DNA from 2 places in the Kitasatospora sp. NPDC056800 genome. Region 2 is predicted to be linked to the other one. Evidence: riboswitches for the same ligand, from Rfam matches in the RefSeq annotation. Region 2 holds a riboswitch; the other holds the start of a gene.

Region 1 (14,969 bases), on a different contig from region 2:
TGCTGGATCTCGGCGTTGATGCCGACCTTCTTCAGCGCGGCCTGGATCGAGGTGGCCGCGGCGACCTCGGTGGCGCGCTCGGTGCGGGCGGAGAGGACGGTGTTGATGCCGCCCTCCTTGCCGCAGGCCTTCAGGGCCTCCTTGGCCTTGGCCTCGTCGCCCTTGTTGTCCTTGGTCTCGTACGTGTTGAAGTCCTGGTGGCCCGGGATGTCCGGCGGGAGCACCGTGTTGGCGATCTGGCCGCGGATCGGGCCGCCGAGGGCGGTCTGCACCGAGACCTTGTCGACCGCGTACTGCACGGCCTTGCGGCACTCGATGTTGTCGAACGGCGCGAGCTTGGAGTTGATCGCCATGTAGACCAGGCGGCCGCCGTAGGCGTTGTCGGTGCTGGCCTTCAGCTTCTGGTTCTGGAGGATCTGCGCCTGGGTCTGCGGGTCGACGCCGCCGCCCACCAGGTCGACCTGGGCGTTGCCGGCCAGCAGGTCCTTGTCGATGGTGGACTGGTCGATGTTCATCCGGAGCACGATCTTGTCCGCGAGCTGCTTGCGGATCGGGTCGGTGCTCGCGTCCCAGTTGGTGTTCGGGACCAGGACGGCCTGCTTGCCGTCCTCGTAGGACTCGAACTTGTAGGAGCCCGAGGAGACGATCTTCTTCACGTACTCCGAGCCGGTGTCCTTGGCCTGCGGGACCGGCGCGGTCTGCGGGGCGCTGACCAGGTAGTCGAAGTCGGCGAAGGGCTGCTTCAGGTGGAAGACGATCGTGGTGTCGTCGGGCGTCTCGATCGAGTCGAGGCCGCCCTCCTTGTCCTTGTACGGGCCGGCGTACGGCGTGGCGTTGTCCACCAGGTGCTCGCGGAAGTAGACCGGGCCGTTGGAGTTCACGTCCAGCGCGTAGTTCGAGCGCTCGACGGCGTACTTGACGTCCTTCGAGGAGATCGGGGTGCCGTCGTCGTACTTCAGGCCCTTGCGCAGCTTGTACGTCCAGGTCAGGCCGTCCGCGCTGACCTGGCCCATCGACTCGGCGAGGTCGGGGACGAGCTTGTTGCCCTCGTCGCCCGGCGCCGGGTTGAAGGTGGTCAGCGAGCGGGCGTACAGGCGCGAGAAGTTGTAGATGTACGCGTAGTACGTGTTGCCCGGGTCGAGCGAGTCCGGGGTGCCCTTCATCTCGTAGGTGACCGTCCCGCCCTTCTTGTCCGAGGCGTTGACGATGCCCTTGGTGGCGGCGTTGGCGCCGGAGCCGCCTCCGGTGCCGGAGGACGAGGCGGAACCGGTGTCCTTCGACGAGCTGGTGCAACCGGTCACGACCAGGACGGCGGCGGCTGCGGCCGCGGTCAGGGCGACGGTACGGGACCTACGCATGGGTGAGATCAACCCCTTGGGGATGGGAGGCGGTGAAGGAGAGCCTTGACGGCGCATCACATGATGCGTGGTCATGTGCGGCGGAATCAGTTGCTCTTGGGATCGAGGGCGTCGCGAAGACCGTCGCCGAGCAGGTTGAAGGCGAGCACGGTGACGAAGATCGCCAGACCGGGGACCACCATGTACTGGGGGTCCACCTGGTAGTACCGGATCGCGTCCTGGAGCATCCCGCCCCAGGAGGCCTGCGGCGGCTGGATGCCGACGCCGAGGAAGCTCAGCCCCGCCTCGAAGAGGATGTTGGTCGGGATCAGCAGGGTCGAGTAGACCAGGATCGGACCGACCAGGTTGGGCAGCAGCTCCTTGAACAGGATGAACGGGCCGCGGGCGCCGAGGCTGCGGGCCGCGTGGACGAACTCCCGCTCGCGCAGCGAGAGCGTCTGGCCGCGCACGATCCGGCCCATGTAGGGCCAGTTGAAGAAGCCGATCACGAAGATCAGCACCAGCATGTGCAGCGGCAGGCCGTGCAGGCCGAAGGCTCCGCCCTGGAGCGAGGTCGAGATCGCGATGGCGAAGAGCAGCAGCGGGAAGGCCAGGAAGACGTCCATCACCCGGCTGATCACGGTGTCCACCCAGCCGCCGTAGTAGCCGGCCATGATGCCGAGCACGGTGCCGATGGTGTTGGACAGCAGGGTCGCGCCGAAGGCGACCAGCAGGGAGACCCAGGAGCCCTCGATGACGCGGGTGAGCAGGTCACGGCCCTGCAGCGGGTCGATGCCGAGCGGGTGTTCGAGGCTCATGCCGCCCCAGTCGCCGAACGGCAGACCGCCGAGGTCGGCGTCCAGCAGGTCCTGGTGGAGGGCGTCCGGGTCGAGCCCGAACATCGACTCGATCGGCTTGGCCAGCACGGCGAGCATGATCAGCAGGATCACCACGACGCCGCCGGCGACGGCGGCCTTGTCCCGCTTGAAGCGGGTCCAGGCGATCTGGCCGAGGGAGCGGCCCTCGATCTTCTTGGCCGGTCCGGCGGCGGCTGCTGCCTCCGGCTCGTTCCCGGCGGTGGTCACGGATGTCATGGTCAGTTGGTCCCCTCGCCGACGGTGGCCGGCCCACGGGTGCCGGTCGCCGTCTTCGGCGGTGCGGCTGCGGACGTGCGGAGGTGCTTAGGAGGAGCGGGTGTTGACGGCAGTGCGTCGTGCACAGGCACTGCCACCACGCGGGATGGGCGTCGCGTGGACGGGCTTGTCGGCGTGCGCGCTCACCTTTGTGGGGTTCCAGCACGCGCGGTGCGTTGCGCAGAACTCTCTGCCATCCGAACTGGCTTGCGCCAGCCCTGACAACCGACAGATGCCCAACTGTGATCTGCGTGCATGCACCTCCCCGATCTTCGGCATATACCTCTTCACATGGCTGTAACTGCCATGTCAAGATGACCGGGCCGCACATCCGGAAATTCGTCCGGAAAGCATCGAAGCCGACTTGACGGACAATCAAGTCGGCTTCGGAGAATGGGTTTTGGGATTCAGCGCCCGGGGTAGCCGGGCCACGGCCGCTGCGGCTGCTGCTGCCAGCCCTGCGCCGGCGGCTGGGTGCCGTACGCGTAGCCCGGCATCGACTGCCCGGGGTACGGCGGCGGGGGCACCGGCGGGTACGGGCCGGTCGGCGGGCGGCCCGCCTCCCGGTCGAAGAACGGCCGCGCGTTGGCGCGCATCCACAGCGCCACCGGGTCGTACTCGTCCGACATCGCCACCGTGGACACCGCGAGCCCCTCCGGGGCCACCGCGATCGCGCGCTGCATCAGCGCCCGCACCGCCTCCACCGCCGGCGGCGAACTCTCGTAGAGGTCAAGGCCGATGGCCAGGTACGGCTCCCCCACCGCGGGCTGCACCCAGGCCCGGCGCAGCGCCCGGACCGCGCGCACCTCGGCGGCCTGCCGCTCCAGCAGCGCGAAGAACGGCTGGGCGTTCAACTGCGGCTCGCTGAGCTTCAACGGCCCGGCCGGCAGCCGGTCCAGGCCCGCGGCGACCCGCCGGAGGTCCGCCCAGGGCACGCCGACGCCGCCGCCGGGGGCGTGCGGGTTGAGCCACAGGCCCCAGCGGGTGCGGTACAGCGAGGCCGCGATCTCCCGGCCGGAGACGACCTCGTGGGCCCGCGCCCAGCCGGAGGCGGTCAGCTGCTCGGGCGAGGTGACGGCCGGCGCGTAGCCGTGGCCGCTGATCTCCATGTTCCCGTACTGCGCGTCCGGGCTGCCCGGCGTGCCGTGCCACAGCAGCATCCAGACCCGGCCGTCCGCCAGCGCGTGCAGCAGCCGCTCGTACGCGTCGTAGCGCTCCGGCGCGACGTCGCGCAGGGCGCGCTCCAACGCGCCGGGATCAGCTCCCGGGCGCCCGGCCGGTGCCTGGCCCCAGGGCCCCGGCACACCGCCCGCTCCCGTTCCCGCACTCATGCGCCCACCTCGCCGCGCCTCTTTCCCTCAACCCGCCGACCCGTCGGCCGTCTGCACGCACCCTATGGCGCGGCACCGGCCACCGCCACGGCGACGTGCCTCTGATCCGGACCCGCTCACGCCCGCGTGTGGAAAGGCAGTACCCGGGTGAGCAGCCACTCGACCACCGGGTCGTCGGCGAGGTCGAGCAGTACGAGGTGGACGCCCCCGGGCAGCGGCGCGGTTCCCAGCGCTCGCCCGAGTGCCTCGTTCACCGCGGCCGGGTCGGCCGGGGCCGCCGGGTCCAACTGGACGCCCACGAACATCACGGTCGGTTCGCCCTCGATGCTGGCCAGCGCCCTGCGGGCGGTCAACACACCGGGCAGCGCCGACAGTTCGCTCCGGCAGGCGGCCAGGAAGTGCTCCGGGTCCTCGCCCGGCACCGGCTCGCGCAGCGCCACCCGGCCGCCGGTCGGCTCCGCGGCGCCCTCGGCCTGTTCCCAGCGGTCCTCGCGCGGGCCGCGGCGCAGCTCGGCGACCCCCTGCGGCGGCACCGGGAGGCCCACCGGCGCGTCCGGGTTCACCGCGATGCCGAGGCCCAGCGGCAGCCCGCGGGCGAACTCCCACACCGGCGCGATCGCGAAGGCCATCCCCGGCGCCTGCTGGAGGAACACCTCCTGCGAGGAGAACACCGGCACGTACGGGTCGCCGCCCAGCTCGATGGTCGGCAGGTCGAGCGCCTGGCCCTGCGGGTCGGCCCCGGCCGGCAGCGGCACCCACACCTGGCTGCGCGCCAGCACCTCGAACACCCGTGGGGTCGCGCCCGGGTCGCCCAGGGCCGCGGTCAGCACCTGCTCCAGTTCGTTGGCCGGCCAGGAGCCGCCCGCCGGCGCCTCCTCCGGTCCGCCCCACCCCTGCTGCTGCTCCACCGGGTACCCCATGCGCCGCCGATTCCGCCCTCTGCCGTCGGCCGCCCACTGCCGCACCGACGCGCAGCAGTCTAGAGGCGTGCGGGGGGTGTGGTCAGGACTCGTGTTCGGGTCCCGCGCGGTGTGACCGGGTCCCCCCTCCCCTCGTCGTCCGGGACGTGCCATGATGTGCCCGTCCGACGGCATGCGCCGCGGGCCCCCACAACTCCATACCGGCCGCTCGAACCCGCGCGGGAGAGCCCGGAGTGCCGCTCAGGCACAGCCGGCGCCGAAGGAGCAAGTCCTCCCCGGAATCTCTCAGGCACCCCTACCGCACGGGTTAGGCACATCTGGAAAGCGGCGCCCGGCCCTGTCGTGCGCCCACCCACGGTGCAAGCCGTCATGCTGTCCCCCAAGCTGGAAACGGCTGCGGGCGGCGGGGCGGTGAAGCTCTCAGGTTCGACGACAGATGGGGAGACCCACGCCGCCGCATGCCCGCGCGCAGGGTCGGCCCCCAGCGGGTCCGGTCCGGTGCGTGCACCCCTGAGTGCCCCGACCGAGGAGTTCCTGGCCATGTCGTCCCTCCGCCTGACCGCGCTCGACGCGCTGCACCGCGCCCTCGGCGCGACCATGACCGACTTCGCCGGCTGGGACATGCCGCTGCGCTACGGCAGCGAGCGCGAGGAGCACCTCGCCGTCCGCACCAAGGCCGGCCTGTTCGACCTCTCGCACATGGGCGAGATCACCGTCACCGGCCCGCAGGCCGGCGAGATGCTGGACCACGCCCTGGTCGGCTTCGTCTCCGCGCTGGGCGAGCTGCGCGCCCGCTACACCATGATCTGCGCCGAGGACGGCGGCATCCTGGACGACCTGATCGTCTACCGCCTGCGCGAGGACGCCTTCCTGGTCGTCGCCAACGCCTCCAACGCCCAGCTGGTCCTCGACGAGCTGATCGCCCGCGCCAAGGGCTTCGACGCCGTCGTCACCGACGACCGCGACACCTACGCGCTGATCGCCGTCCAGGGCCCGGAGGCCACCGGCATCCTGGCCGACACCACCGACGCCGACCTGCCCGGCCTGAAGTACTACGCGATCCTCCCGGCCTTCGTGGCCGACCGCGAGGTGCTGCTCGCCCGCACCGGCTACACCGGCGAGGACGGCTTCGAGATCTTCTGCCACCCGGCCGACGCCGAGCCGGTCTGGCAGGCGCTGACCGCCGCCGGCGCGGACCGCGGCCTGGTCCCCTGCGGCCTGTCCTGCCGCGACACGCTGCGCCTGGAGGCCGGCATGCCGCTGTACGGGCACGAGCTGTCCACCGACCTGACCCCGTTCGACGCCGGCCTGGGCCGGGTCGTCCGCTTCGACAAGACCACCAACGAGGGCGCCTTCGTCGGCCGCAAGGCCCTGGAGGCGGCCGCCGCCGCGGCCGAGACCAACCCGCCGAAGGTGCTGGTCGGCCTGGTCTCCGACGGCAAGCGGGTGCCGCGCGCCGAGTACACCGTGGTCTCCACCGAGGGCGAGCCGATCGGCCGGATCACCTCCGGCGCGCCGTCCCCGACCCTGGGGCAGCCGATCGCGATGGCCTACGTCGACGCCGCCCACGCCGCCCCCGGCACCACCGTCGCGGTGGACGTGCGCGGCAAGCACGAGCCCGTCAGGGTCGTGGCGCTGCCGTTCTACAAGCGCGCCCGCTGACCCCTCGCACGCCCCCCGTTTTCCCATACGCGCACGTCGCAGCCGTCCGCGCGGCGGCCCGCTTCGTCGTACCCGCTTCCCATCCTGGAGAATGACGCCATGAGCAACCCCCAGCACCTTCAGTACACCAAGGAGCACGAGTGGCTGACGGCCGCCGTGGACGGTGTCTCCACGATCGGTATCACCAAGCACGCCGCGGACGCGCTCGGTGACATCGTCTACGTGCAGCTGCCCGAGGTCGGCGAGACCGTGACCGCCGGCGAGACCTGTGGCGAGCTGGAGTCCACCAAGTCGGTCAGCGACCTGTTCTCCCCGGTGACCGGCGAGGTCACCGAGGTCAACCCGGACGTCCTGGACAACAACGCCCTCGTCAACAGCGACCCCTTCGAGGGCGGCTGGCTGTTCAAGGTGCGCGTCGAGGCCACCGACGAGCTGCTCAGCGCCGACGAGTACGACGCGCTCACCAACCCCCAGGGCTGAGCCCCCGACGGGACGGGCCGCCGCACCGCGGTCCGTCCCGCCCTGGCCCCTTTCCCTCCTCCTCCCGGGAAGACCACACCATGACTGTTCTCAACCAGTCCCTGCACGCCCTCGACCCGGAGATCGCCGCCGCGGTCGACGCCGAGCTGCACCGCCAGCAGACCACCCTGGAGATGATCGCCTCCGAGAACTTCGCCCCGGTGGCGGTCATGGAGGCCCAGGGCTCGGTGCTCACCAACAAGTACGCGGAGGGCTACCCCGGCCGCCGCTACTACGGTGGCTGCGAGCACGTCGACGTGGTCGAGCAGATCGCGATCGACCGCATCAAGGCCCTGTTCGGGGCCGAGCACGCCAACGTCCAGCCGCACTCCGGCGCGCAGGCCAACGCCGCCGCGATGTTCGCGCTGATCCAGCCGGGCGACACCATCCTGGGCCTGAGCCTGGCCCACGGCGGTCACCTGACCCACGGCATGAAGATCAACTTCTCCGGCAAGCTCTACAACGTGGCCGCGTACCACGTGGACGAGAAGACCGGCCAGGTCGACATGGCCGAGGTCGAGCGCCTCGCCAAGGAGCACCAGCCGAAGCTGATCATCGCCGGCTGGTCCGCCTACCCGCGCCAGCTCGACTTCGCCGCGTTCCGCCGGATCGCCGACGAGGTCGGCGCGCTGCTCATGGTGGACATGGCGCACTTCGCCGGCCTGGTGGCCGCCGGGCTGCACCCGAACCCGGTGCCCTACGCGGACGTGGTCACCACCACGACCCACAAGACCCTGGGCGGCCCGCGCGGCGGCGTCATCCTGTCCAAGGCCGAGTTCGCCAAGAAGATCAACTCCGCGGTCTTCCCCGGCCAGCAGGGCGGCCCGCTGGAGCACGTGATCGCCGGCAAGGCGGTCGCCTTCAAGGTCGCGGCCTCCGAGGAGTTCAAGGAGCGCCAGCAGCGCACCCTGGACGGCGCCCGCATCCTCGCCGAGCGCCTGCTCCAGGCCGACGTGGCCGAGGCCGGCGCCAGCGTGCTCTCCGGCGGCACCGACGTCCACCTGGTCCTGGTCGACCTGCGCAACAGCCAGCTCGACGGCCAGCAGGCCGAGGACCGGCTGCACGAGGTCGGCATCACCGTCAACCGCAACGCCATCCCGAACGACCCGCGCCCGCCGATGGTCACCTCGGGCCTGCGCATCGGCACCCCGGCCCTGGCCACCCGCGGCTTCCAGGCCGAGGACTTCCGCGAGGTCGCCGACATCATCGCCGAGGCGCTCAAGCCCGCCTTCGACGAGACCGTCGCCGACGCGCTGAAGGCCCGGGTCTCCGCCCTGGCCGCGAAGTACCCGCTCTACCCGAACCTCTGATCACTCCGGTGATCGTTCGGGCGGGGTGACCGGCCTCACCCCTCCGGCGTACCAGGCACCCCGGGGCACCGCGCACACTGGAAGTGCGCGCGGTGCCCCGTCCCGTGTCGGCCCCTCCCTGCCCGCAAGTCCTTCCACGAGACCAGACAAGGACGTCCCCCGTGGCCATCAGCGTCTTCGACCTCTTCTCCATCGGCATCGGCCCGTCGAGCTCCCACACCGTGGGCCCGATGCGCGCCGCCCGGATGTTCGCCCGCCGACTGCGCACCGAGGACCTGCTGGACCGGGTGACGGGCGTACGGGCCGAGCTGTACGGCTCGCTCGGCGCCACCGGCCACGGCCACGGCACCCCGAAGGCCGTCCTGCTCGGCCTGGAGAACGCCTCGCCCCGCACCGTCGACGTCGACCAGGCCGACAAGGACGTCGAGCGGATCCTCGCCGAGAAGCGGATCAACCTGCTCGGCGAGCACCCGATCGACTTCGACCCCGACACCCAGCTGGTCCTGCACCGCCGCCGCTCGCTGCCGTACCACGCCAACGGGATGACCCTGTGGGCGTACGCGGCGGACGGCTCGACCCTGCTGGAGAAGACCTACTACTCGGTCGGCGGCGGCTTCGTGGTGGACGAGGACGCGATCGGCGCGGACCGGGTCAAGCCCGACGACACCGTGCTGAAGTACCCCTTCCGCACCGGCGACGAGCTGCTGCGGCTCAGCCGGGAGACCGGGCTGTCGATCTCCGGCCTGATGCTGGAGAACGAGAAGGCCTGGCGCAGCGAGGAGGAGATCCGGACCGGTCTGCTGGAGATCTGGTCCGTGATGCAGGAGTGCGTGCGGGCCGGCATGTCCCGCGAGGGCATCCTGCCGGGCGGGCTGAAGGTCCGCCGCCGGGCCGCCTCGGGTGCCCGCGCGCTGCGCGCCGAGGGCATCGGGCCGGCCAACGCGATGGAGTGGGTGACCCTCTACGCGATGGCCGTGAACGAGGAGAACGCCTCCGGCCGCCGGGTCGTCACCGCGCCGACCAACGGCGCCGCCGGGATCATCCCGGCCGTCCTGCACTACTACCTGAACTTCATCCCGGGCGCCGACGACGACGGCATCGTCCGCTTCCTGCTCGCCGCCGGCGCCATCGGCATGCTCTTCAAGGAGAACGCCTCCATCTCCGGCGCCGAGGTCGGCTGCCAGGGCGAGGTCGGCTCCGCCTGCTCGATGGCCGCGGGCGGCCTCGCCGAGGTCCTCGGCGGCACCCCCGAGCAGGTCGAGAACGCCGCCGAGATCGGCATCGAGCACAACCTCGGCCTCACCTGCGACCCGGTCGGCGGCCTGGTCCAGATCCCCTGCATCGAGCGCAACGGCATGGCCTCCGTCAAGGCCGTCACCGCGGCCCGGATGGCGCTGCGCGGCGACGGACGGCACCACGTCTCGCTGGACAAGGCGATCAAGACGATGAAGGAGACCGGGGCCGACATGAAGATCAAGTACAAGGAGACCTCGCGCGGCGGGCTCGCCGTCAACGTCATCGAGTGCTGAGCTGACCGGCTTTTCCGCAGGCCCCCGGGCGGTCCCCCGTTCCGCCCGGGGGCCTGCGCGTGCTCCGGATCACCCGGCCGTGGCCGCCTTCGCGGGGGTGTCGGCCGGCTCCGGCTCCGGGTCTGGCTTCGTCGGCTCGGGCTCGGGCTTCGGCGGCTTGATCTCCCTGGCCGCTCCCTGCTGCGGGCGCACCAGGCAGGCGAGGGCCGTCGCCGCGGCCGCCAGCAGCACCCCGCCCACGACCGTGCCGTGCAGGCCGCCGGTGACCGCCGCCCCGACGGCGTCGCGAACCTCGGCCGGGAGGCCGTCGAGGGAGGCCGGGGTCAGCCCGCCGCCGGTGAGCCGGCCGGCCTCGGCGGCCCCGAGGCGCTCCGTGAGGGAGTCGGTGAGCCGCGCCGTGTAGACCGCGCCGAGCGCCGCCATGCCGAGCGAGCCGCCGATGCTCCGCAGCAGCGTGACCACGCCCATCGCCGCGCCCATGTCCTGCGGCCGGACCGCCCCCATCGAGGTCAGCAGGGTGCTCTGCATCACCAGGCCGAGGCCGATCCCGGCGACGGCCGTGAGGGCCGAGGCCACGGCGATCGGGGTGTCGGTGCGCAGGAGCAGCAGCAGCGCGCCGCCGGCCAGGGTGACCGCGCCGCCCAGCAGCGGGTAGCGCCGCTCGCCGCCGGGCCGGCCCATCAGCCGCGCCGTCACCAGCTGGGTGCCCATCATGCCGAGCATCAGCGGCAGCAGGAGCAGCCCGCCGGCGGTGGGCGAGGCGCCCCGGGCCAGCTGCAGGTAGAGCGGCAGGTAGCCGACCAGGGCGATCATCACCGCGCCGGTGAGGAAGCCGAGCATCTGCGCCACCGTGAAGTTGCGGTCGCGGAACAGCGCGGGCGGGATCAGCGGCCCGGGGGCGCGCAGTTCGGTCCGGGCGAACCAGCCCAGCGCGACCACCGCGACGAGCGCCGTGCCGAGGAGCACCGGGGAGGTCCAGGAGTAGGCGGTGCCGCCCCAGCTGCTCACCAGGGTGAGCGCGAGGATGCCGGTGGTCAGCAGGGCGACCCCGGCCCAGTCGAACGGGGCGCGCACCCGCTCCGTCCGCAGCCGTACCCCGACGCCGACCGCGAGCAGCGCGACCAGCCCGACCGGCAGGTTGACGTAGAAGGCCCAGCGCCAGCTCAGCCGTTCGGTGAGGAAGCCGCCGAGCAGCGGTCCGCCGACGAAGGCGATCGGCATCAGCACGCCGACCACCGACTGCACCCGCGCCCGGTCGGAGGCGGGGACGAGCACCCCGATCACCGAGAGCGCGCCGACCATCAGCCCGCCCGCGCCGATCCCCTGGAGGCCCCGGAAGGCGATCAACTGCCCCATGTCCTGGGCGAGTCCGGCCAGCACCGAGCCGGCCAGGAACACCACCACCGCCCACTGGTAGGCGCCCTTGCGCCCGTACAGGTCGCCGAGCCGGCCCCAGAGCGGGGTGGCGGCGGCGGAGGTCAGCAGGTAGGCGGTGACCGCCCAGGAGAGGTGCTCCAGCCCGCCGAGGTCGCCGACGATGGTCGGCAGCGCGGTGCCGATGATCTGGCCGTCGAGGGCCGAGAGGAAGATGCCGAGCATCAGTCCGACGACGCCGAGCAGCGGCGGCTTGGGCCGCTCGTCGGCCTGCTCCTTGTTTTGGCCCCCGCTCTGTTCCGTGGCCATGCCGTCCGCCCCCTTCCCCGGCTCAGGCCGCGAACGGGCGGGCCCGGCGGGCGTCCCGCAGCGCCTGCGCCCACCAGGTGAGCTGGTCGAGCATGGTCTTGGCGGCGGTGTCGGCGGCCGGGTCGATCGCCCTGCCCTCGGCGTCGAAGCACTGCGAGGCGCCGTGGAAACTGACCGTGTTGCGGATCGTGGCGGCGTTCAGCTCGGCCATCACCACCCGCAGCTGCTCGACCGCCCGCAGGCCGCCGGACAGGCCGCCGTACGAGACGAAGCCGACCGGCTTGCCGTGCCACTGCCGGTTGTGCCAGTCGATGGCGTTCTTCAGCGGGGCCGGGAAGCTGTGGTTGTACTCGGGCGTGACGATCACGAAGGCGTCGGCCGCCTCCAGCCGGGGCGACACGGCGGCCAGCAGCGCGGCGTCGTCCGGCGAGAGTTCGCCGCCGAAGGACGGGAAGGTGACGGGCAGCGGGGTCTCCACCAGGTCGATCCGGTCGGCGGTCAGGTCGCCGCGCGCTTCGAGGTGGCCGAGCAGCCAGTCGGCGACCACCGGGCCGAAACGGCCGTCGCGGGTGCTGCCGACGAGGACGGCGACCTTCAGGTTCTGCTCGTTGGACGCCTGCTCGTTGGACTTCTGCTCCGTGGACATGGGAGTCCCCCTCCGGGATGGCTGATGTGTACGGCGTATCCGTCTCGAATACAACGTACACATCGACGTGTACGGCGTCCACTGCCGATACGCCGTACACAGGAGGGTGCTACGGTGGGACCGACCCCCAGTCGGAAGGAGCCCGCCCCCATGCCCGCTCAGCAGGCCCCCACCGGGGACACCCCCGCCGGCGACGACAGGCCCCCGGCGTCACTCTGGGAACGCCTGGACCGCCCGGCCCCCGCCCCGCGCACCACCCTGACCCCGCAGCGGATCGCCGAGGCCGCCGTCGCCGTCGCCGACGCCGAGGGCCTGGACGCCGTCACCATGCGCCGGCTCGCCGCCAAACTCGGCGTCGCCCCGATGGCCGCCTACCGGTACGTCTCCGGCAAGGACGAACTCATCGAGCTGATGGTCGACTTCGTCTACGGCCGACTCCCCCTGGACGCCGCCCCCGCCGAGGACTGGCGGGAGACCATGCGCGCCCTCGCCCTCCACCTGCGGGCCATGCACCTGGCCCACCCGTGGACCGTCCGGGCGGCCACCCCGTTCTCCCTCAGCCCGAACCAACTCGCCGTCCCCGAGCACGCGTTCGCCGCCCTGGCCGAGCACGGCCTGGACGCCGACACCACCATGGCGGTGTTCCGCACCGTCACCGGCTACGTCCACGGCTCGGTCGCCACCGAGGTCACCCTGAACACCCTGCGCCGCGAGCGCGGCTGGTCCGACGGCGACCAGACCCGGGCCGGCCTCGCCCCCCGGATGACCTGGCTGATGGGCACCGGCCGCTACCCCAACTACCAGCGCTACCTCCACGCGGCCACCCGCAAGGACGACCCCGACTGGCAGTTCGAAACCGGCCTCGACTGCGTCCTCGACGGCATCGCCGCCCACTTCGCCCTCTGACCGGGCCGCTCACGGAGTGGGAAGTCGGCCAGTCCGACTTCCCACTCCGCCGCCTCTTACTTGCCGGCCGCCCCGGCCCCCAGCCGCGCGGCGACGGCACCCAGCCGGCCCATCGCGCGGGCCACGCCCAGGCCGTCCATGTAGTCCCGCACGTGCACCAGCAGGCCGTCCCGGGCGCGCATCACCAGCAGGCCAGGCACGGTGAACGGCTCCCCGGTGGTGGCGAGCGTCCCGACCACCTGCTGCTCGACGGTCAGCACCTCCGGGTCGGCACCCGGGTGGACGGCCACCTCCCGGATCTCCCGCGGCCGCGCCGCACTCGCACCCCAGGCGGCCCGGTAGCCGGCCCGGATCTCCTCCCGCCCCCGGTACCGCTCCGGCATCCCGGGGAACAGGAACGGGAACTCGTGCACCCCATCCTCGGCGTACAGCTCTGCGAGGGCGTCCGCGTCCAGGTCGAGCATCGCCCGCCGGTAGCGGACGAGCAGGTCGAGCGGGCTGGGCGTGGCGGAATCCGGCATGACGGCGGCCCCTTCGGCAGCGGACGGGGACGCCAGAATCCCTCTGCGGCAATCGACTTGGCCCCCGCGCATCGATCGATGGCCCCAACCCTAGCCGCCGGAAGTCGGCTCCCCCTCGACGACCTGACAGCCGCCGCGCCCCCGCAGGCTTCGCCCGGCACCGAGGGGCCGTCCTCGTACCCCGGGATCGGCACCTGCGAGTCCTGCGCTCCGTTCACGGCCCTCGGTCAACCAGCCGCGCTGCACAGGAAGTCGGCCGGTCCGACTTCCTGTACGGCGGCAGCCGCCGACAACGCCTACCCGGCCGGCCGCTCGCCGGCGAGGACCAGGCGGTAGCCGTAGTCCATGCTGTCCCGGTCGAGCAGGTCGGCGTACCGCCGGTGCCACGCCCCCGAGGCGAGGTCGGCCCGCAGCCGCTCGACGGCCGGCTCGACCACCTCCGGTGGCAGCTGCGCGAAGGTCGAACTGGCCTGCCGGACCATCGGGTCCAGGTAGTGCTCGGGCCGCCGCCAGTGGGCGATCTGGAAGCCATCGGTGAAGTCCCAGGGGACGGGGAAGGGCAGCACGGTGTGCGCGTCCAGGGCCTCCACCACCTCCTCCAGCGGCGTGAAGCGGGAGTCCTCCAACTCCCTGATCTCCGGCAGGTAGTCCTCCAGCAGCCACAGCTGCGGCCGGTGCGCCGGGTCCCAGGTGAACACCGCCTGCCGCCGCGCGACCCGCCGCAGCTCGGCCAGCCCGCGCCGCGGGTCCGACCAGTGGTGGACGGTCAGGACGGCCATCGCCGCGTCGAACGCACCGTCCTCGAAGGGCAGTTGCTCGGCCGAGGCCTTGACCTTCCGCTCCCCCGGATGCTGGTCGAGCATGACCTGCGACGGGTCGACGGCCGTGACCTCGGCGTCCTCCGGCTCGTACGATCCAGCCCCCGCACCGACGTTGACCACCGTGCGCGCTCCCCGCAGCGCCAACCCGATCAACGCGTGCAGCCGCGGATCGGGCCGACGGACCTGCCGGTACCCGACGCCGATCCGGTCGTACCTCGCCGTCCGGCTCTCCTGCCCCGCGTGTCCCATCCGACCAGCCCATCAAACGGGACCACCGGAGGCAACCGCTTCGCGTGAACCCGCACCGACGGGGGAGGCCGTGGCGGTACCGTCGGCCGCATGACCGAACTCAGCGACTGGACCTACGTGGTGACCGACATCGAGGTGGACGGCCCGTGGCCGGGACCGAACTCGATGCGGTCCTTCGCGTCCGTGGCCACGACCATGGACGGCCGGATCTTCGGCGAGTTCGAAGCCGTCCTCGAACCGCTTCCCGGATCGGCCCCGAACCCGCGCACGAAGGAATGGTTCGACTCCGAGCCGGGCGCCTGGGAGGCCGCGACGACGAACCCGGAGCCCGTCACCGATGTCATGACCAGGTACGTCGAGTGGGTCCGGTCCCTGCCCGGCCGGCGGGCGTTCGCCGCGGCA
Region 2 (16,135 bases):
AGTCGATCAGGCGCTTGGCGATGTCGTCCACCGTCACGCCCGTCTCCTTGGTCAGCGGGCGCAGGTCGATGATGCACTCGTGCGCGACCAGCCCGCCCGGACCGGTGTAGAGCACCGGGAAGTGCGGCGCCAGGCGCTTGGCGATGTAGTTGGCGTTCAGCACCGCGACCTGGGTCGCGTGCTTGAGGCCCTCGCCACCCATCAGCCGGACGTACGCCCAGGAGATCGGCAGGATGGCCGCCGAGCCCCACGGCGCGGCCGAGATCGGGCCCACGCCGGTGGCCGGGCCGGCCTCCGGCTGCAGCGGGTGGTTCGGCAGGTACGGCGCCAGGTGGGCGCGCACCGCGACCGGGCCGACGCCCGGGCCGCCACCGCCGTGCGGGATGCAGAAGGTCTTGTGCAGGTTCAGGTGCGAGACGTCCGCGCCGAACTTGCCCGGCTTGGCCAGGCCGACCAGGGCGTTCAGGTTGGCGCCGTCCACGTACACCTGGCCGCCGGCCTCGTGCACCAGGGCGCAGATGTCGGTGATCTGGGTCTCGTACACGCCGTGGGTGGACGGGTAGGTGACCATCAGCACGGCGAGGTTGTCGCGGTGCTGCTCGATCTTCGCCTTCAGGTCCTCGACGTCCACGTCGCCGTCGACCAGGGTCTTCACCACGACCACGCGCATGCCGGCCATCACCGCGGAGGCCGCGTTGGTGCCGTGCGCCGAGGACGGGATCAGGCAGACGTCGCGCTGGGTGTCGCCGTTGGCGTGGTGGTAGGCGCGCACGGCCAGCAGACCGGCCAGCTCGCCCTGCGAGCCCGCGTTCGGCTGGATCGACACGGCGTCGTAGCCGGTCACCTCGACCAGCTGCTGCTCCAGCTGGCGGATCAGGGTCAGGAAGCCCTGGGCCTGGTCGATCGGCGCGAAGGGGTGCAGCTGGCCGAACTCCGGCCAGGTCACCGCCTCCATCTCGGTGGTCGCGTTGAGCTTCATGGTGCAGGAGCCCAGCGGGATCATGCCGCGGTCCAGCGCGTAGTCCCGGTCCGACAGGCGGCGCAGGTAGCGCAGCATGGCGGTCTCCGAGCGGTGGCTGTGGAAGACCGGGTGGGTCAGGTACTCGTCCTCGCGCAGCAGCGCGGCGGGCAGCGCGTCGGCGGCCTCGGCGACCTCGACGGCGGGGACGCCGAACGCGGCCCAGACGCCGGCCAGGTGCTCGCGGGTGGTGGTCTCGTCGGTGGAGACGGAGATCCGGTCCGCGCCGTCCTGGTGGACGTTGATGCCGTTGGCGCGGGCGGCGGCGGCGATCTCGGCGGCGCGGCCCGGGACGACGGCGGTGACGGTGTCGAAGAACTCGCCGTGCAGCAGCTCGACGCCGCCGGCCCGCAGGCCCTCGGCGAGGGCGGCGGCGTAGCGGTGGGTGCGGCGGGCGATGTCGGCCAGGCCGTCGGGGCCGTGGTAGACGGCGTACATCGAGGCCATCACGGCGAGCAGCACCTGGGCGGTGCAGATGTTGCTGGTGGCCTTCTCGCGGCGGATGTGCTGCTCGCGGGTCTGCAGCGCCAGGCGGTAGGCGCGGTTGCCGTCGACGTCGACGGAGACGCCGACCAGGCGGCCGGGCAGCGAGCGGGCGAACTCGGCGCGCACCGACAGGTAGCCGGCGTGCGGGCCGCCGAAGCCCATCGGCACGCCGAAGCGCTGCGAGGTGCCGCAGGCGATGTCGGCGCCCAGCGAACCCGGGGACTTGAGCAGGGTCAGCGCGAGCAGGTCGGCGGCGACGGCGACGATCGCGCCCAGGCCGTGCGCCTGCTCGATCACCGCGGTGAGGTCGCGGACCACACCGGTGGCGCCCGGGTACTGGAGCAGCACGCCGAAGACGCCGCGCTCGACGATCTCGGCCGGGATGCCCTCGGACAGGTCGGCGACGACGACCTCGACACCGGTCGGCACGGCACGGGTGTTGATCACCGCGACGGTCTGCGGCAGGGTCTCGGCGTCGACCAGGAAGACGCCGCCCTTGACCTTGGTGACGCGGCGGGCCAGCGCCATCGCCTCGGCGGCCGCGGTGCCCTCGTCCAGCAGCGAGGAGCCGGAGGTCGGCAGGCCGGTCAGGTCGGAGACCAGGGTCTGGAAGTTGAGCAGCGCCTCCAGGCGGCCCTGCGAGATCTCCGGCTGGTACGGGGTGTAGGCGGTGTACCAGGCCGGGTTCTCCATGACGTTGCGCAGGATCACCGGCGGGGTGAAGGTGCCGTAGTAGCCCAGGCCGATCATCGGCTGGAGCACCTGGTTGCGGCCGGCCAGCTCGCGCAGCTCGGCGAGGACCTGGGCCTCGGTCCGGCCCGCGGGCAGGTCCAGGGCGGTGATGGAGCGGATCGCCTCGGGCACCGCGGTGGCGGCGAGCTCGTCCAGCGAGCCGTAGCCGACGGACGCCAGCATCTTCTCCTGCGCGGCGGCGTCGGGGCCGATGTGGCGGTTCTCGAAGGGGCTGGCCAGCTCAAGCTCGGTGAGGGTCGAGGCGCCGGTGGGGCGTCCCGCGTTCGGCTGGGCGTTCATGGTGGTCGAGGCCTCCTGGTCACGGACCGGCGGGGGTACGCACGCCGGTCGGCCTCGCCGCTGCGGACAGCGGACGAACCTGGGCGGGCGGACCCGACAGGCCTCCCCCTCTGTCATCGGGACCTGAGAGCTTCACCCGCACGGGGCGCTGTGGGCGCTCCGTCGGCTTGCACCGTCGGTGAGGGTGGTGATCGCCGGCTTCCGCGCCGACGCTCCTGCCCTGCTTTCCAGAGTGACCTACCCCACACGGTACGGATGCCTGAGAGATTCCGGGGAGGAGTTGCTCCTTCGGCGCTCCGACCAGCGGCTTTCGCAGTCGGAGACTCTCCCGAGCGGGCTCTGCGGTCGTCGCCCAGGGTACCAGCGGGAGGCCCCCCGATCACGGGTGCGTCAGGTCGTTCGGGGTCTACGCGCGTCCCCCGGACAGTCCAGCGCACAGCCCGTCCGGCGCACCCCGCTCGCGTCCGTCCGATTCATGGCTTTTGGTGTGAAGTGGCGGACGGAACGGGTGCTCCGGCCGCCTTCCTGCGGGAGTTCCGCAAGCTCAGCGCACGGGAGGAAAGAGTGCAGACCGACATCGACCCCCGGGACCTCATCGGTCACAAGGCCGTCGACCGCAACGGAGACAAGATCGGCACGGTCGACGAGGTCTACCTGGACGACGCCACCGGCCGGCCCGAGTGGGCCGCGGTCCGGACCGGCATCTTCGGCCGGGACGCCTTCGTCCCGCTGACCACGAGCGAGTTCGCCGGCGACGAGCTCCGGGTGCCGTACGACAAGTCGCTGGTGAAGGAGTCGCCGGACTTCGGCGTCGGCCAGCACCTGTCCCCCGCCCAGGAGCTCCAGCTGTACCGCTACTACGGGCTCGACACCCCGATGGACGGCCGCCCGAGCCACGAGAACGGGAGCCGGCCCAAGCAGGCCGACCTCGACTTCGGCACCACGGCGGCGGCCGCCGCCGCCACGACGACCGCGGCGGCCCCGGCGAAGTCGCTCACCTTCCACACCCCCGAGCGCTCCCCCGAGCCCGTTCCCGAGCCCGCCCCGGCCAGAGCCCCCGTCGCCACCGCCCCGCCCACCGCCGCCGTCACCGCCGCGGTCGCCGACAGCACCAGAACCGCCCCGGAGGCCGACATGCGGATGCTCAGCACCCCCGAGGCCACCACCGCCACCCCGGCGGCCGCGCCCGTCGCACCCACCGTGGAGCCGAGGCCGCAGTCGCAGCCCGCCCCCGCGCCTACGCCCGCCCCGGCGGCGACCGTCGGCGCCGCGCACGCCGACGGCGCCCCGTCCGCCCCCAGCGGCCCGGTCGAGATCACCTGCCGCGAGGAGCGGCTGGAGGTCACCACCGAGTGGCACACCCTCGGCACCGCGAAGCTGCGCAAGTACGTGACGACCGAACAGGTCGAGCGCCGCATCCCCGTGGTCCACGAGCGCGTCCGGGTCGAGCGGATGCCGGTCAGCGACGCCGAGCGCGCCACGCTCAGCGAGAAGGACATCGCCGAGGCCGTCGAGGAGGTCACCCTCCGCGAGGAGCGCGCGGTGGTCCGCAAGTACCTCGCGCCCGTCGAGCGGGTCCGCCTGGTCGTCGAGCGCTACACGACGGAGGAGGTGGTCCGGGAGGAGCTCCGCCGCGAGCACGTCGAGGTCCACGACACCACCGCCACCCAGAACACCTCCCCGGCTGGCTCGACGCCACCCCCCGCCTCACCCCCCGCCACCGACTCACCCCGCCCGGCCGCACTGCGCCCGCTCGTCTGACACCACCCGCGAAGAGGGGCCCCGGACACCGTCCGGGGCCCCTCTCGCACACCCACCGCAGGCACCCTCCCCACACCTGCCACCCCCCACCACGGCCCTTGTCACGTACCCGACCGTTCACCTTTGCCAAAACTTAACCACTCGATATTTGACACTCTGAAGTATCTCCCTGCATGGTTACTTCAGTTCATTCACTATGTACGGGAGGAAGCAACCGTGAGTGAGGCACCACAGCCCACCACCGCGGCCGAGAAGCAGAGCAGCGCCCGGGTCCTGCCGGCCCTCATCCTGGCGATGCTGTCGTTCAGCGTGGTGCAGACCGCGGTCGTCCCGATCCTGCCCTCGCTGGCCAAGGAACTGCACGTCTCCGCGTCCAGCGTCACCTGGCTGATGACCGCCAACCTGCTCTCCGCAGCCGTGCTGACTCCCCTCCTGGGCCGCTTCGGCGACCTCCGGGGCCGCAAGCCGATGCTGCTGATCTCGCTGGCCGGCCTGGTCGCCGGTTCGGCGCTGGCGGTCAGCACCCACTCCTTCACCTGGCTGGTCGTCGCCCGTGTCCTCCAGGGCGCCGGCGGTGGCGTCCTGCCGCTGGCGATCAGCATCGTCCGTGACGAGCTGCCCAAGCAGAAGGTGACCGGCGGCGTCGCCGCCATCAGCGCCTCGATGGGCGTCGGCTCCGGCCTCGGCCTGGTCGCGACCGGTCTCCTGCTGGAGCACTGGAACTACAAGTCGATCTTCTGGATGGGCCTGGTCTTCGGCCTGATCGCGATCGCCCTGGTCGCCTTCCGCGTCCCGACCGACCCGGTGACCGACAAGGAGGGCGGCGCCGACCCGCTGGGTGCCCTCACCCTGGCCGGCTGGCTCTCCGCGCTGCTGGTCGCGGTCAGCCAGGGCAACCACTGGGGCTGGACCTCCAACAAGACGCTCGGCCTGTTCGCCGTCGCCGCCGTGGTCGCCCTGATCTGGGGGATCATCGAGACCAAGGTCGCGCACCCGCTGGTGGACATGAAGATGATGGCCCGTCCGGCCGTCGCCTTCACCAACGTGGCCGGCCTGCTCATCGGCTTCGGCATGTACGGCTCCTTCATGGTCATCAGCAACTTCGCCCAGACCCCGGAGAAGCTGACCCACTACGGCTTCACCGCCAGCGTGCTGCACGCCGGCCTCCTGCTGCTGCCGTCCGCGATCGGCTCGATGGTCGCCGCCCCGGTCGGCGCCCTGCTGATCGCCCGTCGCGGCCCGCGCCTGCCGCTGGTCCTCGGTGGCGTCCTCGGCGCCATCGCGATGGCCTACCTGGCCGTGCGCCACGGGCACGAGGGCGACATCTACACCGCCTCGGCGATCTTCGGTCTCGGCGTGGGCCTCGCCTTCGCCGCGATGCCGGCCTACATCAACGGCGCCGTCCCGGTCGAGCAGAGCGGTATCGCCAACGGCATGAACTCCGTGCTGCGCACGGTCGGTGGCGCGATCGGCACCGCCGTCATGGCCGCCATCCTGACCGGCGACACCATGAAGCTGCCGCCGCAGATCCCGCTGTCGCTGCCCACCCTGGACGCCTACAAGCACGCGTTCTGGACCGCGGCCGTGGTCTGCGTCGTCGCCGGCGTCGTCCCGTTCCTGATCCGCGGCACCAAGTCGGCCGCCACCGCGACGGTCGTCGGCGGCTCGGCCCAGCAGGACTCCAGCCCCGAGCTGGTCAAGACCGACGCCTGACGAGGCGTCCGGCCCCCGCGCTCAGGGACAGGGCGCGGGGCCCGGTCCCCGTACATCGTGAGGGCATCACGAACGCACGGGGTCCGGCACGGTGATCGGCCCCACCCGGTACTCCCCCACCGGGTGGGGCCGCTTCGCGTTTCAGGCTCCTTCCCCCGGCCCGCCGTTCCCCTCCGACACACCGTCCGGCCCCTCGTCCGGCCCCTCGTCCCGGCGCAGCGGCAGCGGCCGGGACGGTTCGAGCGCCGGGTCGTCCACCGCGAAGGTCCGTACCCGCCCCGGCCCGTCCCACGGCGTCTCGAACCGTACGGTGACCCTCCCGACGCCGCTGCCCTGCACCCAGCCCGGACCGAACTCCTCGTGCCGGACGTCCTGTCCGGGCACCCACCGCCGCACCACGACGGCCTCCGGCTCCGCCTCGGCCTCCTCGGCCTCGGCCGCCGCCTCCGCGTGCTCCGCGGCCTCCTCCCGCAGCGCCTGGGCGAACAGGTCCTCCTGGGTGTAGTCGGCGAGTTGGGCGACGCCCACGCCGAGCAGCCGGACCCCGCCGGTGATCTCCACCTGCTCGGCCAGCCGGCGCGCGGTCGCGGTGATCACCGCCTCGTCGTCGGTGGGCCCGCCGAGCGTCTCCGAGCGGGTCAGCGTCGAGAAGTCGAACCGCCGGACCTTGAGCACCACCGTCCGCCCCGAGCGCCCGGCCGCCCGCAGCCGCCGTACGCACCGGCCGGCCAGGGCCTCCACCTCGCGCAGCACCCGTTCCCGGTCGGCCAGGTCCACCTCGTAGGTGTCCTCCACCGACACGGACTTGGCGTCCTGGTCGGCGATCACCGGCCGCTCGTCCAGCCCTATGGACATCTGGAAGATCCCGGCGCCGTGAGCCCGCCCGACCAGCTGCACCAGCTCCGCCTCCCCCGCCTCCGCGAGGTCGGCCACCGTGCTCAGCCCGGCCCGGCGCAGCACCTGTTCGGTGGCCGGCCCGATCCCGGGCAGCGCCCGCACCGGCATCGGGCCGAGCACGGCCCGCTCCTGCCCGGGCTCGATCATGACCAGTCCGTCCGGCTTGGCCTGCTCGGAGGCGATCTTGGCCATCAGCTTGGACCCGGCCGCCCCGACCGAGCCGGTCAGCCCGGTCGACCGCTGGATGTCCGCCCGCAGGTCCTCCGCGAGCGCGAGGACCAGCCGTTCGCCGGTCTCGTGGTCCGCCTCCAGCAGTGCCGGTCCGTACGGGCCTGCCTCCAGGTCCACGAAGGCCTCGTCCAGGCTGAGCGGCTGCACCAGCGGGGACAGCTGCCGCAGCAGCCCCATCACGATCTCGCTGTTCTGCCGGTAGGCCTCGAACCGCCCCGCCAGGAAGGCCGCGTTGGGGCAGAGCCGGCGCGCCTGCGCCATCGGCATCGCCGAGTGCACCCCGAACCTGCGCGCCTCGTACGAGGCCGTGGAGACCACCCCGCGTCCGCCGAGCCCGCCGACGACCACCGGCTTGCCGCGCAGGCTGGGCTTGGCCGCCTGCTCCACCGCCGCGAAGAAGGCGTCCATGTCGAGGTGGATGATGCTCGGCAGAGATCGCACCCGCCGATCATCGCGTACGGGTCCGACAGTGCGTACGAACCGGGCCGGAGGCCCCGCTCCCGGCCCCCGTCGCTACTGCTTCGCGGCCTCCGCCAGCGCCTTCGGAATGCCGTCCTCCCGGGGTCCGAGGAACACCGGGTCCGGCCGCAGCCAGGCGTTGGCCGCCGCCTTGCCCGCCCCGGCGACCTCCCGCAGCCCGCCGTACAGCCAGGTCGCGTCGTGCAGTTCCGGCACCCCGACCGCGTACGAGCGGATCCCCGCCGCCTCGCACAGCGCCAGCGCCCGGCGGACGTGGAAGTCCTGGCTGACCAGCACCGCGTGGTCCACCCCGAAGATCCGGCGCGCCCGGGTGCAGGAGTCCCAGGTGTCGAAGCCCGCGTAGTCCCGCACCACCCGGTCCTCGGGAACGCCGTTCCGGGTCAGGTAGTCGTACATCGCGTCGGGCTCGGAGTACTCGACCCGCCCGTTGTCCCCGGTCACCAGGATCGCCTGCACCTTCCCCTCCCGGTACAGGTCCACCGCCGCGACCAGCCGGTGCTCCAGGTACGGGGAGGGCTTGCCCTGGTACAGGCCGGCCCCGAAGACCACCGCGACCGGCGCGGCGGGCGCGCTCTCCACGGTGCCCACCCGGTCCCCCGCGGCGAACCACACCCAGGCGCTCGGCGCCAGCGCCAGCGAGCAGAGCACCGTTCCGACCTGGAACACCCTGCGCTGCGTCCGCCGCTGCCGCAGCCGGGCCCCCAGCAGTCCGGCCCTGCGCCGCAGCAGCCCCGATATACCGGTACCGACTCCCACGTGCCCTCCCTCGATCACGTCAACCGGGGAACACGACGGGGCCGCGGGTCCGAACGGTTCCCCGTCCGGGCCCGCGGCCCCGTCGAACGCCTGCTCAGACCGCCCGGTTGCGCCGCTGGGCCAGCTCGTCGGCCGGGTCGTGCCCGACCATCGTCTCGCCGGTGTCGGTGCGCTCGGCGTGCAGCCGCCCGAGGGTGAGCTCCAGCTCCTGCCAGACCGCTCCGACCGCGATGCCGAAGACCCCCTGACCGCCCTTCAGCAGGTCGACCACCTGCTGTGGCGTGGTGCACTCGTACACCGTCGCGCCGTCGCACATCAGCGTCATCCCCGCCAGGTCGGCCTGGTCGGCGGCCTGGAGGTGGGCGACCGCCACCCGGATGTTCTGCAGCGAGACACCCGCGTCGAGCAGCCGCTTCACGATCTTCAGCAGCAGGATGTCGCGGAAGCTGTAGAGCCGCTGGCTGGTCGACGGGTACGCGGTGCGGACGCTGGGCTCCAGCAGTCCGGTGCGGGCCCAGTAGTCCAGCTGACGGTAGGTGATGCCGGCCGCCGCACAGGCCGTCGGGCCCCGGAAGCCGAGTAGGTCGGACGTCGGGGCCAGCCGTTCGATGGCCGGCTGGCCCGCCTGTACGGCCGGGAACCTGCCGACCCGGGGGAAATCCGTGACGGTGCGAGCGGTGCGCGGCATGTGCACGGCGCACCGGCCTCCCACGGCCGCGTCATCGCCGGTGCTGCTCATGCCTGCCTCCGTCCACTTGTGCTGCGGGCAACCCGACTGCGGGCATCGGCCACCCGGACAGCCACTCCTGACGGTAGGCAGTCCCCTATGACCCGTCAACGATCGCCACGCCGGGCCAGACAAACCACATCACTCAGGAGAGTGGTTTTTCGTGCCCCTAGTGTGGGTAGATGGACGGATTTTGGCAAAACGATGGGCCGAAAGGCCGCACGGTCGGGCCCCGCTACTGCGGGCCGCTGCCGCCGAAGTCCTCGGGCGACACCTGGTCGAGGAACTCGCGGAACTTCTCGACCTCGTCCTCCTGCTCGTCCGGGATCGCGATGCCCGCCTCGGCGAGCACCTCCTCGCTCCCGTAGATCGGCGTGCCGGTGCGCAGCGCCAGCGCTATGGCGTCGGACGGCCGCGCGCTCACCTCGACCCCGCCGGCGAACACCAGCTCGGCGTAGAACACGCCCTCCCGCAGGTCGGTGATCCGGACCTCGGTGAGCTGCTGGCCGAGCGCCTCCAGGACGTCCTTGAAGAGGTCGTGCGTCAGCGGCCGCACCGGCGTCATGCCCTGCTGGGCGAAGGCGATCGCGGTCGCCTCGCCGGGGCCGATCCAGATCGGCAGATAGCGATCTCCCCCGACCTCCCGCAGCAGCACGATCGGCTGGTTGGAAGGCATCTCCACTCGGACACCCACGACGTCGAGCTCATTCACACAGGCAACCCTATGGCTCCGCTCCCGGATATGAAAGCGCAGGGCCGACGCCGCTGGTCAGCGCGGTGCGGCCAGGGCGCGCCGCGGGCGGCACGCGCTATCCGCGCGTCCGCATCCCGGCCTGGACCATGGCCGCGTGCAGCCGTACGGACAGCGTCGCGAGCTCCCGGGCGGTGGCTTCCGCGTGCGCCCTGGTCTGCGGGTTCCGGTGCCGGCGCAACGGCGCCACCACCTGTTCCACCAGCGCGATCTCGCGGTCCGCCGCGGCCTTCATGGCGCGCAGGTGCCGGGGCTCCAGCCCGTACCGGCCGAGCTCCGCGACCAGCCGGGCCACCTGGAGCGCCTCGCCGTCGTAGCCGCCGTCCGGTCCCGGGGCGACCAGCCCGTAGGACTCCCACTCGGCCAGTTCCGGCTCCCCGGCCTCGGCCGCCGCGAGCAGTTCGGCGCGCCCCAGCCGGACGCCGGAGGGCACCTCTCCGCCGGCCACCAGCTCCCGGTCCGCCTCCTCCAGCGGCCCGGGCCGGGTGTCGGCGGCGGAGGGCAGCGCGGGCGGGTTCTCACCGCGCTCGATGGCGTCCAGGTGCTCCCGGATCACCCGCAGCGGCAGGTAGTGGTCCCGCTGCATGCGCAGGACGTAGGCCAGCCGCTCGACGTCGGCCGGGCTGAACTTGCGGTACCCCGAGGGCGTGCGCTGCGGCTCGACCAGTCCCTCCGCCTCCAGGAAGCGGATCTTGGAGATGGTGACCTCGGGGAAGTCGTCGCGCAGGAAGGCCAGCACCGCGCCGATGCTCAGCAGCTCGTCACCGCCGCGCCGACGGCCGACGGGCCGCTCGGCCCGGACCGGCTGCCGCGGGCCCGCGACCACCCCGCGTCCGCCGCGGTCCGCCTGCGGACCGGACGGGGTTGGGGTGGCCGCCCCGAGAGAAGAGGAAGGGGTATTCGTATTCACTCGGGCTCCTGCCGACGTCGTTTTCAGTACCCCCGGTTGTGGCCGGCGAAGAACACCAGCCGGTACTTCCCGATCTGCACCTCGTCGCCGTTGTTCAGCGGCACCTCGTCGATCCGCTCCCGGTTCACGTAGGTGCCGTTGAGGCTGCCCACGTCCGCGACGCTGAAGCCGGCCGGGGTGCGGCGGAACTCCACGTGGCGGCGCGAGACCGTGACGTCGTCGAGGAAGATGTCACCCTGCGGGTGGCGACCCGCCGTGGTGACGTCCGAGTCCAGCAGGAACCGGCTGCCGGAGTTCGGACCGCGCTGCACGATCAGCAGGGCCGAGCCCGGCGGCAGCGCGTCGATCGCCGACAGCACCTCGGCCGACAGGGCCGGCGTGGCGCCGGTGCCGGTCGTGGTGGTGGGGTCGTACGACTCCAGGCCGGAGATGGAGATGGTCGACGTGGTCTCCGCCGCCCCCTCCGGAAGCAGGCCGCCGCGCAGCGCCGTGCCGCAGTTGGAACAGAACCGGGCCGCGGCCGGGTTCCGGTTGCCGCACCTGGGGCACGGAGTGGGGCCAGCCATGTTCACAGCCTCCTGGCGCGGCACACCCGACGGGTTGTGCCCGGCGTACGGATCCGGGGCAAACCCTCCACCAGAGGTTGAGGGTCCTGACGGGAAACCTATGCGCGGCTCGCCGGAGGGGTCAACCGACGCGCCGTAGCCCGCCTGATTCCCCGCGTACTGGGCGGCGCCGCCGTCCCGGTACAGCTGCTGACCTGCGTACGGCGCGGCCTCGGGGGCCGGGCGCATGCCCGGCACTGCGGGCTCGTCCTCCGGTCGGCGGTGACGCGCGGTGGGCGCCTCGACGGCGGCGGCGTCACGGCCCTTGTTACGACCGAACAACTTCGAGAAGAAACTCACGGGCGAATCCCCTTGCGTGTGACAGACCCGCCCGCGGGGCAGGGTGAGAACCTCGGACATGCTGCGGGCCCGGTCGTTGCGGCTCGGGCCCGCTGGAGTGGTACTCCGGCGGTTGGTACTGCGGTTGTTGCTCCGGAGCGTACTGGTGCGAACCAGTCTCGCCCATGTGACGGCGGCGCCCCGCAGCGGGTGCCGCCCGCCCTTGACGGGCCGTTCGCCGGGCGCCCCGTCACTTCGAAGCCGGCTTGGCGTACTGCGGCGACTTCGGGTCCACGAGGGCGTCGACGACCACCTTCTGCTGCTGGGCGATCGTCGCCCGCGCCTGGTGGCTCTCCAGCGTGCGGACGACACCTCCCGGGATGTTCAGCGCGGGTGTCAGATCCTGCGGGTTCCCCACGACCGTGAAGCGGTAGGGCTGCGAGACCTTCTTCCCGTCGATCTGCACCCCACCGGCCGACAGGTCGGTGAAGTAGGTGTTGACCACCACGCGCACATCGTTGATCTGAATCGCCTCCGCCCCCGCCGCTCGAAGTTCTTGCAGGGTGTCCAGCAGCATATCTGCCTTCACCTGCCCTTGGGGATCATCGACCGTGAGTACGATGCCCGGACCAGTGGCTTTGACGGTGCCGGCGAGCACGCCGAGCTCCGTCGCCTTCTTCCTGGTCTGCTCCTGGGCCTCCTTGGCCTGGTTGGAGCTGTTCTCCAACTTCGCCAGGGACTGCTCCAACTCCGCCTTCTCCTGCTGAAGACGTTGCTGACGGCTGTCCAGTTCATCGAGGATCCGCACCAGGTCCTCCTGGCGGGCCCCGCGGAGCTGACTGTGGTGGTCGTTGGTCGACCGCACCTGGATCGCCAGCCCCAGGCCGAGCGAGAACAGCAGCAGCGCCACCACCAGCTGGCCGCGCGACAGCCGCGGCGGCCAGAGCGCCGCCTTCAGGCGCCGCCGGCCGGCACTCCGGTCCGCGACGGGCTCGGGCTCGGGTTCCGGCTCGGACTCCGCTTCCGCCGCGGGCTCCGGGGCAGGCACGGGCTCGGGCGTGGGCTCGGGCTCAGCGGCAGGCGCGGACTCCGGCTTCGCCCCGGTCTTCGGCTCGGTCTTCGGCTCGGTCTTCGGCTCGGCCCCGGGGGCCGGCGCGGTGACCTTTGTGAGCCGCAGCGTCGGCTCGGGCACCGAACCGGCCTCAAGCTCAGCCTTAGCGTCAGACTTCTCCGCCGAGGCGACGACGGGCTCCACGGCCTCGGCGGTCTCCCCGGCCGTCCCGGCAGCCTCGTCCACGTCCGCCGCATTGTCCGTCCGAGGTGCGTCCACGACCTCCCGGACGGGCTTCGACACCGCCTTCTCGACCGCTTTCCCGCCCGGCTCTCCAGCCGGTTTCCCGGCGGCCGGCCCGGCCACCGCCGCCTCCCGCCCGTCCTCCGCCGCGGGCTCGCGGCCCGACTCAGGCACGGAAGACATGGCGCCGGATCGCGGCCGCGTTGGAGAAGATACGGATGCCGAGGACGACGACCACGCCGGTGGACAGCTGCGAGCCGACGCCCAGCTGGTCACCGAGGAAGACGATCAGTGCCGCGACCACCACGTTCGACAGGAACGAGACGATGAACACCTTGTCGTTGAAGATCCCGTCGAGCATCGCCCGGACGCCGCCGAACACGGCGTCCAGCGCCGCCACCACCGCGATCGGCAGGTAGGGCACGACGGCGTCCGGCACCTCGGGTTGGACGAAGAGGCCGACGACCACCCCGATCACAAGACCCAGTACGGCAATCACGGTCTGGCTGCTCCTGTCCCTGTCGTGGTCTTGGTGGTTCCGGTCGGCGGACGCCGCTTGGCGGTGGAAGCACCGCTGGTCGGGGCCGACGAGGCGGAAGCGGAAGGCGAGGCCGACGGTGAGACGGACGCGCCGGGGCTCTCCTGGGTTCCGGCTCCGGCCGGCGCCGTTGCGCCCGCGGTCGCCGGGGGCGAGGCCTCGGGCGTCACCGGCTGCGCGGTCCGCAGCGTCACCCCCACCGCCGCCGGCAACGTCAGGTTCTTCTGCACGGAGAGCGTCGACTTGATGCCGTACTGCTCCTGGAGCAGCCGCAGGTACTGCCCGGCCATGTCCTTCTCGAAGGCGGTGAGGAGCTTCGAGCCGTCCCCGATCGCCTGGATGTTGTACGGCGGCACCAGCGGCCGGTTGTCCACCAGCACCGCCTCGCCCGCGGCCCGGATCGCGGACAGCGCGGTCAGCCGCTGGCCGTTGATCGCGATCGCCTCGGCCCCGGATCCCCAGAGGCCGTTCACCACCAGCTGCAGGTCGCGGTCCCGCAGCCGGCCGCTGTTGGAGAAGCCCTGCCCGGCCCTCGGGTCGACGTTGCCGCCGCTGCCCGTGCCCGCGGCGTCCTCCAGGACCAGCTTCAGGCCCGGCCCGGTGACCTGGCCCAGGCCCACGGCCCCGCTCACCCCGCCGGGATCGGCGTCGCCCGAGGCGAGCGCCTGCTGCTGCGTGCTGTCGACCTTGAGCCGCAGCTCCTGCACCTGCTTCTGCAACCGGTCGGCCGAGGTGTTGCTGTCGTTGATCCGGTGGATCAGCGCGTCCCGTTCCTTGGCCAGCGAGGGCTCGGCCTTGTGCGCGTTCACCGCGCCCACCGTCACCACCGCGCCGACCAGCGCCAGCCCCGCCCCGAGCGTCAGCAGCCCCGGCAGGGTCCCGGGTATCCGGCTGTCGCGGGCACCGCCGCGCGCGGCGGCCGCCTCCGCGTAGCCCTCGTCCAGGCTGTGGTCCATCACGTTGGTCAGCAAGGACATCGAGGCGTCCGGGCGGTTGTACCGTCCGTTCGGGGCACTCGGCGTCGGCGTCGCTGGCATGGAGACCATCGTCCCATGTCGTCGAGGGGGCCCGTGCACGGCCCCTGAGCTGCACACACGCTGCACACATGACGGAATGTGACGGAATATTCCGAATGATGTGAAAACGGACAGAGGGGCGCGCGGGTCACACCGCGCGCCCCGCCGTCCGAGGCGGTTCCGAGCTCAGTTCCTGATCGTGCTCAGTTCCGGTTCGTCACCGTCCCGCTCCGTCGACCACGGCCGCCCACTCGTCCAGCAGCGCCTCGGTGGCCTCGTCATCGGGGCCCTCCGCCCAGAGGTGGGTGACCGCCTCGGCCGGGTCCGGGAGCACCAGCGTCCAGCGCCCGTCCGCCTCGACCACCCGGACGCCGTCGGTGGTGTCCAGCCGACGGCTGCCGGCCGCCTCCACCACCGAGCGCATGACCATGCCCTTGGCGGCCCACGGCGTCGCGATGTCCCGGCGCCGGATGTGCGCCTGCGGGATCCGGGCGTCGATCTGGCTCAGCGTGAGCTGGGTCCGCGCCACCAGGCCGACCAGCCGGACGAACGCCGCGGCGCCGTCCAGCACCCCGCTGAACTCGGGCACCACGAAGCCGCCGCGCCCGTCCCCGCCGAACACCGTGCCCTCGGCGGAGGCCGCCTTCGCGAGGTCGTCCGGCGTCGTCGTGGTCCAGATGACCTGGGTGCCGTGGTACGCGGCGACCTGCTCGGCGATCCGGGTGGTGGTCACCGGCAGTGCCACCTGCCCGCTGCGCCGCTCGGCGGCGACCAGGTCCAGCAGCACCAGCAGGGCCCGGTCGTCGTCGATCACCCGCCCGAGCTCGTCCACGAACGCGACGCGCTCGCCCACCGGGTCGAACCGCACCCCGAAGGCCGCCCGCGAGGAGGCGACCAGCTCACCGAGCCTGGCCAGGCCCGCCCGCCGCGTTTCCGCGTCCTCGGTCGGCCGCGCCTCGTCCAGCCCGCTGGAGACGGTGAGCGCCTCGACCCCGAGTCGGCCCAGGATGCTCGGCAGGACGAGGCCCGCGCTGCCGTGCGCGGTGTCCACGACCACCTTCAGCCCGGCCTCCCGCACTCCGGTCGTGTCCACCGTCCGCAGCAGGTTTCCCGCGTAGGAGTCGAAGACGCTGGAGGGGAAGGTCAGGTCCCCGATCTCACCGGGGAAGGCCCGCCGGAACTCCTGGCGCGCGTAGACGCGGTCGAGCTTGCGCTGGCCGGCCTGCGAGAGGTCCGCCCCGCGCTCGTCGAAGAAGAGGATGTCCAGCGAGTCCGGCACACCCGGTGTGGTCCGCAGGAAGATCCCGCCCGCGCTCCCCCGCGCCGTGTGCTGCCGGGCCACCGGCATGGGCACGTTCTCGAGGTCGCGGACGTCGATCGCGGAGGTCTGGAGCGCCGAGATCATCGCCCGTTTGAGCGCACGCGCACCACGCGAGTGGTCACGCGCGATGGTGACGGTGGCACCTTTCTTCAGCGTCGTCGCGTACGCCCCCGCCAGCCGGACGGCCAGCTCCGGGGTGATCTCGACGTTCAGGATGCCCGAGACGCCGCGGACCCCGAACAGGTGCTCCTGGCCGCGCGACTCCCAGATCACCGAGGTGTTGACGACGGCGCCGGCCTCGATGGTCTTGAACGGGTAGA

Evidence for each region. A riboswitch is a leader RNA that binds a small molecule or an ion and turns the genes downstream of it on or off. The one in region 2 is predicted to bind glycine.
Region 1: another riboswitch for glycine. It lies ahead of gcvT (glycine cleavage system aminomethyltransferase GcvT); the one in region 2 lies ahead of gcvP (aminomethyl-transferring glycine dehydrogenase).

Annotation. Positions count from the first base shown of each region.
Region 1 is NZ_JBHUAL010000201.1:471-15,439, forward strand. Features, by position in the region: gene ACFRQN_RS32635 (ABC transporter substrate-binding protein) at 1-1,358, opposite strand, end outside; gene ACFRQN_RS32640 (ABC transporter permease) at 1,445-2,431, opposite strand; gene ACFRQN_RS32645 (enhanced serine sensitivity protein SseB C-terminal domain-containing protein) at 2,878-3,801, opposite strand; gene ACFRQN_RS32650 (enhanced serine sensitivity protein SseB C-terminal domain-containing protein) at 3,918-4,721, opposite strand; glycine riboswitch at 4,931-5,032, shown strand; gene gcvT (glycine cleavage system aminomethyltransferase GcvT) at 5,262-6,383, shown strand; gene gcvH (glycine cleavage system protein GcvH) at 6,483-6,863, shown strand; gene glyA (serine hydroxymethyltransferase) at 6,944-8,212, shown strand; gene ACFRQN_RS32670 (L-serine ammonia-lyase) at 8,374-9,741, shown strand; gene ACFRQN_RS32675 (MDR family MFS transporter) at 9,811-11,424, opposite strand; gene ACFRQN_RS32680 (NADPH-dependent FMN reductase) at 11,447-12,070, opposite strand; gene ACFRQN_RS32685 (TetR/AcrR family transcriptional regulator) at 12,221-12,976, shown strand; gene ACFRQN_RS32690 (nuclear transport factor 2 family protein) at 13,033-13,497, opposite strand; gene ACFRQN_RS32695 (class I SAM-dependent methyltransferase) at 13,794-14,567, opposite strand; gene ACFRQN_RS32700 (hypothetical protein) at 14,658-14,969, shown strand, end outside.
Region 2 is NZ_JBHUAL010000128.1:9,818-25,952, forward strand. Features, by position in the region: gene gcvP (aminomethyl-transferring glycine dehydrogenase) at 1-2,536, opposite strand, end outside; glycine riboswitch at 2,774-2,877, opposite strand; gene ACFRQN_RS25430 (PRC and DUF2382 domain-containing protein) at 3,029-4,297, shown strand; gene ACFRQN_RS25435 (MFS transporter) at 4,514-6,010, shown strand; gene ACFRQN_RS25440 (DNA polymerase IV) at 6,152-7,579, opposite strand; gene ACFRQN_RS25445 (vancomycin high temperature exclusion protein) at 7,652-8,344, opposite strand; gene ACFRQN_RS25450 (MerR family transcriptional regulator) at 8,469-9,113, opposite strand; gene ACFRQN_RS25455 (bifunctional nuclease family protein) at 9,337-9,813, opposite strand; gene ACFRQN_RS25460 (MerR family transcriptional regulator) at 9,911-10,606, opposite strand; gene ACFRQN_RS25465 (FHA domain-containing protein) at 10,786-11,328, opposite strand; gene ACFRQN_RS25470 (DUF881 domain-containing protein) at 11,897-12,823, opposite strand; gene ACFRQN_RS25475 (small basic family protein) at 13,107-13,439, opposite strand; gene ACFRQN_RS25480 (DUF881 domain-containing protein) at 13,436-14,515, opposite strand; gene ACFRQN_RS25485 (mannose-1-phosphate guanyltransferase) at 14,712-16,135, opposite strand, start outside.